3 regions of the Clostridium chauvoei genome follow, and region 3 is predicted to be linked to each of the others. Evidence: predicted binding sites of a transcription regulator. Region 3 holds the regulator's gene; each other region holds the start of a gene.
The links. The regulator HrcA, encoded in region 3, represses chaperone genes, less so after heat shock. The targets are predictions, from matches to a motif close to TGTTAGCACTCNNNNNNNNNGAGTGCTAACA.
Positions count from the first base shown of each region.

Region 1: groES (co-chaperone GroES) is a predicted target of HrcA. The motif match lies at 2,190-2,220, and genes of this name have one in related genera.
Region 2: htpG (molecular chaperone HtpG) is a predicted target of HrcA. The motif match lies at 2,612-2,642, and genes of this name have one in related genera.

Region 1 covers NZ_CP018624.1:88,626-93,563, reverse strand. Annotated here, with positions in the region: gene BTM21_RS00425 (type II secretion system protein) at 1-40, opposite strand, end outside; gene groL (chaperonin GroEL) at 226-1,851, opposite strand; gene groES (co-chaperone GroES) at 1,865-2,149, opposite strand; gene BTM21_RS00410 (TVP38/TMEM64 family protein) at 2,437-3,144, opposite strand; gene BTM21_RS00405 (4Fe-4S dicluster domain-containing protein) at 3,257-4,750, opposite strand.
Region 2 covers NZ_CP018624.1:1,270,421-1,275,358, forward strand. Annotated here, with positions in the region: gene BTM21_RS06005 (PocR ligand-binding domain-containing protein) at 1-520, opposite strand, end outside; gene htpG (molecular chaperone HtpG) at 705-2,576, opposite strand; gene BTM21_RS06015 (hypothetical protein) at 2,816-3,667, opposite strand; gene BTM21_RS06020 (superoxide dismutase) at 3,808-4,422, shown strand; gene BTM21_RS06025 (IS256 family transposase) at 4,661-4,938, opposite strand, start outside.
Region 3 covers NZ_CP018624.1:1,644,967-1,649,904, reverse strand. Annotated here, with positions in the region: gene hemW (radical SAM family heme chaperone HemW) at 1-1,046, shown strand, start outside; gene hrcA (heat-inducible transcriptional repressor HrcA) at 1,238-2,269, shown strand; gene grpE (nucleotide exchange factor GrpE) at 2,290-2,895, shown strand; gene dnaK (molecular chaperone DnaK) at 2,948-4,801, shown strand; gene dnaJ (molecular chaperone DnaJ) at 4,893-4,938, shown strand, end outside.

The sequences.
Region 1 (4,938 bases), 1.3 Mb from region 3:
TTTTAGATGTTTTTTTATTTAATAACTTTATTTTATTCACGCTATCCCTCCTTTACTATTTTTCTATAATTATTATCATCTGCATAGTAATCTATACATATATTCTTGTATTTTTTAACTTTTTATCAAAAATAAACTCTTATTATTACAAATCATATTATAACCTTTTCTTAATTAAGAATAAATAAAAAAAGACTTGCAAATTGCAAATCTTTTTTAAACTTTTTAGTACATTCCATCCATACCCATTCCTGGTGCTCCTTGCATAGGAGTTTCTTTTTGTGGGATTTCAACTACCGCAGCTTCAGTAGTTAAGAATGTTGATGCTACTGATGAAGCATTTTGAAGTGCTGATCTAGTAACCTTAGTTGGATCTACTATTCCAGCTTTAATCATATTTGTATATGTTCCATAAAGTGCATCATATCCAATTAAAGCTTCACTATTTTTAATATTTTCTATAATAACTGAACCTTCTACTCCTGCATTAGTTGCAATTTGTCTCATTGGTTCTTCTAAAGCTCTTACTATAATATTTATACCAACTTGAGTATCTGCAATATCTGATTTAAGCTTAGCTACTTCTTTTATTACATTTACATAGGCAGTTCCACCACCAGGAACAATTCCTTCTTCAACTGCTGCCTTAGTCGCTGCTAAAGCATCTTCTATTCTTAGTTTTCTTTCTTTAAGCTCTGTTTCAGTTGCAGCTCCAACTTTAACAACAGCAACTCCACCAGCTAATTTAGCTAATCTTTCTGTTAGTTTTTCTTTATCAAATTCAGAAGTAGTTTCTTCTATTTGAACTTTAATTTGATGAACTCTATCTTTAATATCTGCTGAATTACCTTTTCCATTAACTATAGTAGTATTTTCTTTTGTAATTTTAACACTTTCACATTGACCTAACATATCAAGAGTTACTTCTTTAAGATCTAAGCCTAACTCTTCTGCTATGACAGTTCCACCTGTTAATATTGCTATATCTTGAAGCATTTCTTTTCTTCTATCTCCAAATCCAGGTGCTTTTACTGCTACACATGTAAATGTTCCTCTTAGCTTATTAACTACTAGTGTAGCCATCGCTTCTCCTTCTATATCTTCTGCTATAATAAGAAGCTTTTTACCACCTTGAACTATTTGTTCTAATATAGGAAGTATTTCTTGTATGTTACTAATCTTTTTATCTGTTATTAAGATTAGAGGATTATCTAATACAGCTTCCATTTTTTCTGTATCTGTAACCATATATGGTGATACATATCCTCTATCAAATTGCATACCTTCAACTACTTCTAATTCAGTACCCATTGATTTTGATTCTTCTACTGTAATAACGCCTTCGTTTCCAACCTTCTCCATAGCATCAGCAATTAACTTACCTATTTCTTCATCTGCTGCTGATATAGCTGCAACTCTAGCAATATCTTCTTTACCTGCTACTGGTTTAGAAATACCTTTAATTTCTTCTACTGCTTTATCAACAGCCATTCTTATACCATTTCTAATTAACATTGGATTTGCTCCAGCTGTTACATTTTTAAGACCTTCTCTTATAATAGCTTGCGCTAAAAGAGTAGCTGTAGTAGTACCATCTCCAGCAACATCATTAGTTTTAGTTGCAACTTCTTTTACTAATTGAGCTCCCATATTTTCATATGGATCTTCAAGTTCTATTTCTCTTGCTATAGAAACACCATCATTAGTTATAAGTGGTGCACCAAATTTTTTATCTAATACAACATTTCTTCCTTTAGGTCCTAATGTTACTTTAACTGTGTCAGCTAGTTTATCAACACCTATTTGCATTGATCTTCTTGCTTCTTCTCCAAACATAAGCATCTTTGCCATATAAATCTCCTCCCTACTCAACTATTGCTAATATATCATCTTGTTTTAATATAGTATATTCAGTTCCTGATACTTTAACTTCAGTACCTGCATACTTTGAATAAAGCACCTTATCTCCTATTTTAACTTCCATTTCAACTCTTTTTCCATCTACAATAGCTCCTGGACCTACAGCTACAACCTTTGCTTCTTGTGGTCTTTCCTTAGCTGTACCAGTTAAAACTATTCCACTTTTTGTAGTTTCTTCTGCTTCTAATTTTTTAATTACTACTCTATCTGCAAGTGGCTTAATATTCATAAAAACCCCTCCTCAATATATTAATTACTTCTTATCTATATTTTAGCACTCATTATCCCCAAGTGCTAATAAAATTATAATAATATTTCATTTAATTTTTATCAAACATTACTTAATATATTATTCTCTTATATCCCTCAAATATTACCAATTAGGACTGATTATTTTAAAGTCTCTTATTGTATCAACCAATTTCTTTAATAAATGAGTATATTCTATTAATTATTTCTTTTTATAGGGCCCTCCCCCTATTACTAATAAAAATATATCTTTTAATAAAAAATATGTTATTTATTTTTATTACCATAATCACTAATAAATTTTTTACCTTTTATAAGACTAATTATAAATATTAAACCTACTACAATTCCTATAGATATCAATATCCATAAATTATCTAAAGACATTTTATCTCCAAAAAAACATGATATAAATAATGCTGGAGTTCTACCTATCATTGATATTATTGTAAATTCTCTTAAGCTTAATGTTGTTATTCCACATATGTACCCTAAAATATCCTTAGGTATTCCAGGAATTAAATACATTATAAATACAAGCTCTTTAAACTTCTTTTTATCCTTTTTTATTTCCTCTATTTTTTTAAATATCCACTTATCATCTTTAAAAACTATTTTTTCAACAAAAGGCTTTCCAAGTATTCTTGCTACTAAAAAACTAAAAACACTTCCTATTAAAATACCTATAAAAGATAATAAAAATCCCTCAAAAGATCCAAATATGTATCCACCTGCTATTTGAACTAATTCTCCAGGTATAAAGAACACTACTATCTGTAAAAATTGTAGTACTATATATGCTATAAAAGAATACTTTCCATATCCTAATATCATATTCTTTATGCTTTCAGGATTTCTGAAAAACACTGCATATTTTTGATAATATTCAAAAAAACAAATTAATAAACCTAATAAAAAAATTATCCCCACAATCTTATATTTATTTTTATGTAAAAAATCTTTTATTTTGTTCATAAAACACCCCATCTATTTTAAATTTTATAATTAGCAATGAATATTTATATAAGTAAATATTCCCATTTATATCTCTATTCACTGCTAATTATTATAAGATTCTATTTAATTATTATTCTCTCTCTAAATTTAAATTATTATACTCTTCTAACTTATCATTATCTAAAACCGCTTTTTTAGTTGCTTGTGCATTAGTCTTATTAAATGAAGCTTTTGCTTTCATAGATGTAACTACTGTACCTGCCCCATTTATACATCCACCTTCACATATCATACCTTCAATGAAGTTTCCTTGAAGCTTTCCTATTTTAGCCATTGTCATTGCTTTTTTAATTTCTACTCCACCAGATGCTTTTACTGGTCTAAAATCTGCTTCTAAGCCTTTTCCTCTAATATAGTTTTGTATTGCAGCTGTTAATCCACCATGAGCACCAAATCCTCTTCCATATATTGATGCATCATCAACAATCTCTTCTTCACATTTTTCTAATTCTATTTCAAAAGCATCAAATAATGCTAATAATTCTTCAAATGTTAATACATAATCTACAGCATCTTTTACTGACTCTCTCACAGCTTCACTTTTCTTTGCTGTACAAGGTCCAATAAATACTACCTTAGCTTCAGGATCCATATGTTTTATATATCTTCCTGCTGCTACCATAGGCGATACTGTCCCTGATACTTTTCCTATTTCTGAAGGGAACATTTTTTCAACATAGCTTAAGAATCCAGGACAACATGAGTTTGTCATATAGTTGTCTCCATTTTCCATCCTCTCAATAAACTCATTACTCTCATGAACTGTTACCGCATCTGCTCCACATGCCGCTTCAACCATATCTATAAATCCTAATTTTTTTATTGCATTTTTGATTTGTCCATAAGTAGTTTTCATACCAAATTGACCAGTTATAGCTGGCGCAACTACTGCGTATACTTTTTCTCCTTTTGCTAAATTCTTAGCAACTGGAACTATTAAACTTTTATCTGATATAGCTCCAAATGGACATGCTGACATACAAGCTCCACAATTAACACACTTTTCTTCCTTTATGACTGCTCGTCTATCTTCTGGGCTTATTTCTATAGCAGCTGTTGGACAAACCTTTTTACAAGGTCTCATAACTTCTGAAATAGCATCATACGGACATGCTTTTTGACACATTCCACATTCTTTACATATTTCCTGGTTTATATATGCTCTTCCTGCAACATAAGATATTGCTCCAAAATTACAAGCTTCTTTACATTTATGAGCTAAACAATTTCTACAAGAATCCGTTACGCTATATTTATTTATTGGACATCTATCACAAGCAGCCTCAATAACATATATTATTTGATCATCTTCTTGTATATCTACAAATTCTTCAATCATATTATCCCCATTAGCTAAACATCCAGCAGCTAGTTTTGCTCTTTCTAATACAATTGCTCTTTCTTTATACACACAACATCTATATCTAGCCTTATCCCCTTTAATTACTTCATAAGGAATTTTTTCAATTTCTTCTGGAGTAACTTTATCTGCTTTAGCAAGCTTTGCTACCTCTGTTAACACTTCATGCTTAAGCTTTTTTAATTGACTTTCAAATTGAAACATATACAAAATCTCCCTTCTTATTATAAAGTTTCCAACAATATTATATCAACATTATGGATTATTTTGTTTATTTTTTTAAATTTTAATTATTTTTTCACAAGATAAATGAATAATATTATTTATTTTGCATAAAATAATTCTTATTTTTAGAAATAAAAAGCTCTAAATAAGTTTTAAACTTATTTAGA
Region 2 (4,938 bases), 370 kb from region 3:
TTAAATCAGATTTATTTATTAATTGATTTACTATTATTTCTACTACTGAATATATTGATTTTAATTTTGAGTATTCTACATATCTTATATCTTCATATTTTCTTTTTATAATTGGATATTTTTTAAATAACCTTATTATTTCTTTTGACTTTTTATTTGATGAAAACTCTTCTTTATCTGTTTTTACTTGGCCAAAAAAAACAGCTCCAATATACTGATTATCTATAACGATAGGTATTGCAATATCTACTAATCCTGCTGGACATTTAAATATATAAGGTTTTTTCCTTATTGCTGATTCTAACCCCCCATGAGCATTAGCTGAACAGCATAAATCTAATCCTTCTTCAATGCTTCTTAAACTACTGCAAAAATCACAAAAATTAGAATAATTATTTATAGGATTCCCTCTAAAATCAACTATATTAAATGCAAGATCTGTAATTTCAGCAAGCTTATCTTGAAGGTCTTGCAACAAATCAATGTCTATTAAATCTTCTAACTGTCTATTTCTATCCATTGTAAGTCATCTACTTTCTTTATATTGTAAATTTGCCATTTAATACAATTATCGCATATTGGATTTTCATGTCAATATAACTAAAAGTTTATTTTAAAATATTATAAACTAAAGTCCAACAAATTTCTTTGCTGGACTTTTCTAAATAAAATAATTTAATATATAATATTTTATTTTGCTACTATTAATTCATTATCTTACAAATGTTATTTGTAAATTCTACTGGATCTTCTATAGTTAATCCTTCTATAAGTAACGCTTGATTATATAGTATATCTGTATATAGTCTAAACTTATCCTTATCACTTTCATAGTTTTCAATTAACTTTTTGAATACATCGTGATTTATATTTATTTCTAATACCCTATCAGCCTTTACTCTTTCTCCATTTGGCATAGCATTTAATACTTTTTCCATTTCAATTGTAACTTCCCCATCATTGGATAAGCATACTGGATGATTTTTTAACCTCTTAGATGCTCTTACAGCCTTAACTTTATTTGATAATATTTCTTTCATAGAATTAAATAACTCTTTATTTTCGTTATCTTCTATATTTTTATTATCCTCTGTATCTATACCTAAATCACCACTAGAAACTGATTTAAACTCTTTATCTTTATAATTCATTAATACTTTTATTGCAAATTCATCTATATCGTCTGTAAAGTATAGTATTTCATATCCTTTATCTAAAACAAGCTCTATTTGTGGAAGCTTTTCTATTCTTTCTTTTGATTCTCCTGATGCATAATAAATATACTTTTGATCCTCTTTCATTCTAGAGATATATTCATCTAACGTTACCATTTTCTTTTCCTTTGATGAATAGAACATTAAGAGGTCTTGAAGAGTATCTTTATTTATTCCAAAATCACTATATACTCCATATTTCAACTGTTGACCAAAAGATTTATAAAATTCTTCGTATTTTTCTCTTTCATTCTTTAATATATTTAATAGTTCATTTTTAATTTTATTTTTTATATTCTTAGCAATAAGTTTTAATTGTCTGTCATGTTGAAGTATTTCTCTTGAAATATTAAGGGATAAATCTTCTGAATCTACTATTCCTTTAACAAATCCAAAATAATCCGGTAATAAATCTGAACACTTATTCATTATTAAAACACCATTTGAATATAACTCTAATCCTTTTTCATATTCTTTAGTATAGAAATCATATGGTATCTTTTCTGGAATAAATAAAATTGCATTATAACTTACCGCACCATCTACACTAATATGAATATGTTTTATTGGCTTATCAAACCCATAATGCTTTTCAGCATAAAAATTATCATAATCCTCCTTTTTAAGTTCATTTTTATTTTTTCTCCAAATAGGAACCATACTATTTATAATTTCTTCTTCTTTAAACTCTTCATACTCATTTTCAGTGCCATCTTTTAATTTTCTATTAGTTACATCCATCTTTATTGGATATCTAATAAAATCTGAATACTTTTTAATTATTGACTTTAATCTATACTCCTCTAAATATTCATCAAAGTTTTCGTCTTCTGTATTTTCTTTTATATTAAGTATTATTTCTGTTCCTACAACATCTTTTTCACATTCTTCTATTGTATATCCATCTATTCCTTTAGATTGCCATTTGTAAGCTCTATTACTACCAAAAGCTTTACTTATAACTGTAACCATATCTGCTACTAAAAATGCTGAGTAAAAACCTACTCCAAATTGACCAATTATATCATATCCATCTTTAATTTCATTTTGCTTTTTAAACTGTAATGATCCACTTTTAGCTATAACCCCTAGATTATCATCTAACTCATCTTTAGTCATACCTATACCTGTATCTGAAATTTTTACAACTCTATTTTCTTTATCTACTGATATCTTGATAAAATAATTATCTTTTTCAAAACTTAAAGATTCATCAACTAATGCCTTATAGTAAATTTTATCTATAGCATCACTAGCATTAGAAATAAGCTCTCTTAAAAAAATTTCCCTATGTGTATATATTGAATTAATCATAAGGTCTAAAAGTCTTTGGGATTCTGCCTTAAATTGTTTTGTTTCCAACGTAAATCTCTCCTTCCAAAATAAAACTTACTTTTTATCAGCACTCTTTTATATCGAGTGCTAAACCTCTTATTTTTTATATATCACATTTAAATTTTCATGTCAACATCTCTATAAATAGTGTATTTCAGGTTAGTGTTAAAAATTTTCTGATTTATATAAATTATCTCCTTTTATTTTTAAATTTCATTTAAATGTTTAACTTAAATAAAGTAGTGTAAATACATACACTACTTTATTTATACAATTCTACTTATAACTTTTACTGTAAAATCACTTTCACTAAAAATATGAATATACTTAACAACCTCATCATTTTTATTTATAGCATAAAATTCAATTACTGGATAATCTTCATAATTGTAATAAAAATGTGGTAATTCTTCATTTATGTTTTCTATTGATTTTATTTCGTTATTTTCTTTTAACCTATGATATAAAAGTGCTGCTTCTAAATAACCTTCTTTTGTTTTTTCACCTTCTATAGCCTCCATAAAATTTCTTAATGCATTTTCTGGTTTAAGTGGTTTATTAAAAACATCATATTCATCAATTTCTCCATCTAAACATTCCTCGGGATTTGGAACCTTTTCCTCTTTGTTAAAGGCAAACACTAATTCCTTTTCTTCTACGTCATCTTTTATTTTATATGATACTAATTTAAATTTATTCTTAATAGCTAGTGTTTTTAAATCTTTTAATCTTTCTTCTACATTTTCCTTTGATATATACCATTTTTCATATATGTTTTCGTTTTTATCTTCTTTATTATATCTAAAATATTTATCTGAGAAATTTATATTAAAATCAAATCGTTGATTTTTAACTTCTCCTAAAAAATTCTTTTTATAAGTTTCAAATAAAACCTTTTCAAGTTGTTCTTCTGTTTCTACATAAAATCCATCATTTTCTACTAAAGATATCATAAACTGGATATAATCTTCATATGTCATTGTATTTTCATTTATAAAAGGCTCACCTTTCATTGCTTCAAGATATCCTTTATATTGTTTATATAATCTTTTTTCTTCTATTTTTTCCATAATTACACCATCACTTTTTATAATGTTTTTTACAATATTATTATACATTTTCATTTTCCCTTTAACAACTATTTATAAATCCTTGTAACTTTTCTGTTTTGCACTCTATTTAGTATATAAAGTATATTAAATTACATATACTATAAAATAAAATATATTATTTTAATAATTAGGAAGGAGTTTATTTAATGAAATACGACAAAATAGTTTTACCTTATTCTTTTGATGCTTTAGAACCTTATATAGATACTTTAACTGTAGAAACTCATTATGGAAAGCATCTTCAAAGTTACGTAAATAATCTTAATGATATAGTATCAAAAGATCCTATATTTTTTGAAAACAAAACTTTAGATGAAATATTATCTGATACTAATTCAATCCCTGTAGAAATAAGGCAAGGAGTTATTAATCAAGGTGGTGGTGTAGCTAATCATAACTTTTATTTTTCTATATTATCTCCTAAAGCCAAAACTAGTCCATCAGGTAATTTATTAAATGCAATCAATAATACCTTTGGAAGTTTTGAAAATATGAAAGATAAACTTAATAAATTATCTTTAGGAAAATTTGGATCTGGTTGGGGCTGGCTTGTAGTTAATGAATATTGTGGACTTGAAATAATAACTACCTCAAATCAAAATTCTCCCTTAAGCATTGGTAAAAAGCCACTTATTACTATAGATGTTTGGGAGCATGCTTATTACTTAAAGTATAAAAATTTAAGAGCTGATTACATTAAGAACATATGGAATATAATAGATTTTAATTTTATTGAAAGTTTATATAATTCTATTTGTTAATAAATTATAAATATAAAAAGTATGAAGTCTACTTTCTATTTTAGACTTCATACTTTTTCGTGAGAGAATAGATAATTCTGTGTAATTATCATTTTTATTATTTTAATATTACTGGAAATTTTCATTTCCAGTAATATTTTTTTATATTTAAGAAATACTAATAATGTTTCTTATTACCTTTTTTAGTATTTCAAAAAAATCTAATAGTATGCATATAATTTATAAAAAGTACAAGCTTTTAAGCTAATTCATCTTTTAATTGATCTTCAAATATTATTGATAGCTCCGCTAGCGTAGCACCCCAATTATGTATAGGTTGAGTCCATTTTTCTAGTATCTCCATTGTTGCTAAGTAAACACACTTATTTAAAGATTCATCAGTTGGGAATATGACTCTAACTTTAGTGAATTTACGTATTTGACGATTAAAACCCTCTAAGATATTTGTAGTATAAATCATCTTTCTTATAGTTGGAGAGAAGTCAAAAAATGTTGAAAGGTTACTCCAATTGTTAT
Region 3 (4,938 bases):
TGCTAATGGATGATTATGTAGATGCTTTAAGTAAGGAAATTGAGGAAAAAGGAAAAGGTTATTTAATTAAGAGTATATTTATAGGTGGAGGAACTCCATCATATTTAAGTGAAAGTCAAATAAAAAGAGTATTAGATTCTATTAATAAGCTTAATAAGGCAAAAGATATAGAATTTTCAATGGAGTGTAATCCAGGAGCCTTAGAGGAAGAAAAGCTTAAAACTATGCTTTTAGGTGGAGTTAATAGAATTAGTATGGGTTTACAAGCAAGACAAGATTCTTTATTAAAAACTTTAGGAAGAATTCATACCTTTGATGAATTTGTAGAAAATTTCAATTTAGCTAGAAAAATTGGATTTAATAATATAAATGTTGATTTGATGTTTGGGCTTCCAAATCAAAAATTAGAAGATTGGATAGAGACTTTAGAGACAATAGTGAAACTTAAACCAGATCATATTTCAGCCTATAGTTTAATAATAGAAGAAGGAACTTGTTTTTATAATATGTATAACAACAATAAATTAAGGCTACCTTCAGAAGAAGAAGAACGAGAAATGTATGCTATAACAAAAGATATTTTAAGTGTTCACGGATATCATCAATATGAAATCTCTAATTATTCAAAAGAAGGTTGTGAATGTTTACATAATAAAATATATTGGGAATGTAAGCCTTATTTAGGGTTAGGTGCATCTGCAAGCTCCTTTGTAGATGGGTATAGATTTAAAAATTTAGATAATGTAAAAGAATATGTTAGACGAATTAAATTAAATGAAGATGTTATAGACGAAAAAATAAAAAACTCCATAGAGGACAATATTGAAGAGTTTATGTTTATGGGAGTTAGATTAATAGATGGAATAAGTAAAGAGGAATTTAAAGTTAGATTTGGAAGAGATGTTAACAGTATATATAAAGAAATAATAGCGAAAAATATAAAAGCTGGATTATTAGAAGAGGATAATAAAAAACTAAGGTTAACCTCTAAGGGGATTGAATTATCTAATATTGTAATGAGTGATTTTATATTAGATAGTAAGTAAAAATCAAACTTAATAGATAATGATAGAGATAGTTAGAAAAAAAGAGAAAAATACAATTAATTTATTATATTAGCAATATAATATTTATTTTAAATATTTATTAGATTGACAAAAAAAACTATAAGGAATATATTGATATTGTAGTCATTAGCACTCGACTTAAATGAGTGCTAACAGGTAGAGGTGATGTCATGGCTATTGATGAAAGAAAAATAAAAATACTTCAGGCTATCATTAATGATTATATAATTACAGGAGAACCTGTTGGTTCAAGAACAATAGCAAAAAGATATGACCTAGGAGTTGGTTCAGCAACCATAAGAAATGAAATGGCAGATTTAGAAGAGATGGGTTACTTAGAGCAACCTCATACATCATCAGGGAGGATACCTTCTAATAAGGGGTATAGACTATATGTAGATAAATTAATGAATGCTGAGAGTTTAAGTAAAGAAGAAGAACTTAAAATCAAAGAATATATTATTAATTCTGCAATGTATGAAGTTGATAAAATTGTAAAACAGGCATGCACATTACTTTCAGAGCTTACAAATCTAACTTGTATAGTAGAAACTCCATCTGTTAAAAGGAGTTATATAAAATCTATTCAGTTATTGATGATAGATAACCATAACTTAGTTTCAGTAATAGTTGCAGATAGTGGAGTTATAAAAAATCATAGAATAAGAGTTAGAGAAATGCCAGGAAGAGAAACTCTTCAAAGAATAAATGAAATCTTAAATTTAAGACTTAGAAATTTAACTATTGAAGAGATAAATCTTGAAGTAATAAGTAATTTGAAAAATGAACTAGAAGGATATGACGAATTATTTAATGCAATTTTACCAGCACTTTATGAAACACTTAAGGAAGTAAAACATTCAGACATTTTAGTAGAAGGTGCAACAAATATATTTAATTATCCAGAGTATAACGATATTGAAAAGGCAAAAGAAATCCTATCTTTAATAAATGACAAGGATTGTGTAATAGAACTTTTGGAGTCTCCTGGAGATATATCTATAAAAATTGGAGAAGAAAATTATTTTCCTGAAGCAAAAGAGTGCTCTGTAATTTCAGCTGAATACTCTTTAGATGGAAGACCAATAGGAACTATAGGATTAATTGGCCCAAGAAGAATAAATTATTCTAAAGTTATTGCTATAATGGGGCAAGTTATGAAAGAGTTAAATAGAAGCCTTAGAAATCAAAGTATTGAATAAAATAGAGACGAGGTGTTGTTATGGAAGATAACAAAGAGTTTAAAGAGGAAGAAATTAAGGGTGAAACTGCTAATGTTGAAGTAGAAGAAGATATGGATACTTGTGATGAAGAAGTATCACAAGAAGCAGAAGAAGTTAAAGAAGAAAGTAAAGACGGGTGGAATCCGTTAAAAACAACTAAAAAATTAAAAGAAGAAAATAAGAAATTAAGTAATGAAGTAGAAGCTTTAAAAGATAGATTGCTAAGAATGTCAGCTGAATATGAAAATTTCAGAAAAAGAACAGCTAAAGAAAAAGAAGGTATATATACAGATGCTTGTACAGACGTATTAAAAGAAATGTTACCTGTTTTAGATAACCTTGAAAGAGCACTTCTTGCAGAAGGAAGTATAGATGATGTTAAGAAAGGAATTGAAATGACAATCAAAGGAGTTTCAGGATCTTTCGAAAAACTTGGGGTTGAAGAAATTGATGCCACAGGAGAATTTGATCCAAATCTTCATCAGGCTGTAATGCATGTACAAGATGAAAACTTTAATGCAAATTCAATAGCAGAAGTATTCCAAAAGGGATACAAAAGAGGAGATAAGGTTATAAGATATACAATGGTTAAAGTAGCCAACTAGTAATAATAAATTTAAAAAAGAATTAATTGAAAAAGTTTAGGAGGAATAGATTATGGGAAAAATTATAGGAATTGATTTAGGAACAACTAATTCATGTGTAGCAGTTATGGAAGGTGGAGAACCAGTAGTAATCAGCAATTCAGAAGGAGCAAGAACTACTCCATCAGTAGTTTCATTTCAAGCAAATGGCGAAAGACTAGTAGGTCAAGTTGCTAAAAGACAAGCGATTACAAATCCAGATAAAACAATAATATCAATAAAGAGACATATGGGAACTAACTATAAAGTTACTATAGATGGAAAAGACCATTCACCACAAGAAATATCAGCAATGGTACTTCAAAAAATAAAAGCAGATGCTGAAAGCTATTTAGGTGAACCAGTAACACAAGCTGTTATAACAGTTCCAGCATATTTTAATGATTCAGAAAGACAAGCGACTAAGGATGCTGGTAAAATAGCAGGATTAGAAGTTTTAAGAATAATAAATGAACCAACAGCAGCAGCTTTAGCTTATGGTTTAGATAAAATGGATACAAACCAAAAAATCTTTGTTTATGACTTAGGTGGTGGTACTTTCGATGTATCAATCCTTGAACTTGGAGATGGAGTATTCGAAGTATTATCAACAAACGGAGATACTAAGTTAGGTGGAGATGATTTTGATGAAAAAATCATGAACTACATTGCTGAAACATTTAAAGCAGAAAATGGTGTAGATTTAAGAAATGATAAAATGGCACTTCAAAGATTAAAAGAAGCAGCTGAAAAAGCTAAGATTGAATTATCATCATCAATGCAAACTAACATAAACTTACCATTTATTACAGCTGATGCAACAGGTCCAAAGCATATTGATATGAACCTAACTAGAGCTAAATTCAACGAAATAACTCATGATTTAGTTCAAAGATCAATTGAGCCAATGAAGAAAGCTTTAGCAGATGCTAACCTTTCATTAAGTGATATAGATAAGGTAATATTAGTTGGTGGATCAACAAGAATTCCAGCAGTTCAAGAAGCTGTTAAGAACTTTACAGGAAAAGAACCATCAAAGGGAGTTAATCCAGATGAATGTGTTGCAGTAGGTGCAGCTATTCAAGCAGGTGTATTAACAGGAGAAGTTAAAGACGTATTACTATTAGATGTTACACCATTAACACTTGGAATTGAAACTTTAGGTGGAGTTGCAACTGCACTTATAGAAAGAAATACTACAATTCCTACTAAGAAGAGTCAAACATTCTCAACAGCAGCAGATGGTCAAACATCAGTTGAAATACACGTAGTTCAAGGTGAAAGACAAATGGCAGCTGACAACAAGACTTTAGGTAGATTTACTTTATCAGGTATTGCTCCAGCACCAAGAGGAATTCCACAAATCGAAGTTACTTTTGATATAGATGCAAATGGTTTAGTTAAAGTATCAGCTGTTGATAAAGCAACTAACAAAGAAGCTAATATAACAATAACTGCATCAACAAACTTAACAGATGACGAAGTAGATGCAGCAGTAAAAGAAGCAGAAAGATTTGCAGAAGAAGATAAGAAGAGAAAAGAAAAAATAGAAGTTAAGAACAATGCAGACCAAGTATCATACCAAACTCAAAAGACATTAGAAGAACTTGGAGATAAAGTTTCAGCAGAAGATAAAGCTAAGGTAGAAGCTAAATTAGAAGAATTAAACAAAATTAAAGATGGCGAAGATGTAGAAGCTATTAAGAAGACTATGGATGAATTAACTCAAGAATTCTATGCAATATCATCAAAGGTTTATGCAGATGCAAATGCAAATGGTGAAGCTGGTGCAGGTTTTGATCCAAACAACATGGGTGGAGCTAATCAAGGAGCAGCTCATGATGATAATGTAGTAGATGCAGATTTTGAAGTAAAAGAAGATAAATAGTTGTAACAATAAAGTGTAGTAGTTATAATGTATGAGGGAAGACAAAAGCCGTCTTCCCTTTTATAAAGTAAAAATGGTGGTGAAGAAATAGATGGCAAGTAAAGACTATTATGAAGCACTTGGACTAGAAAAAGGGG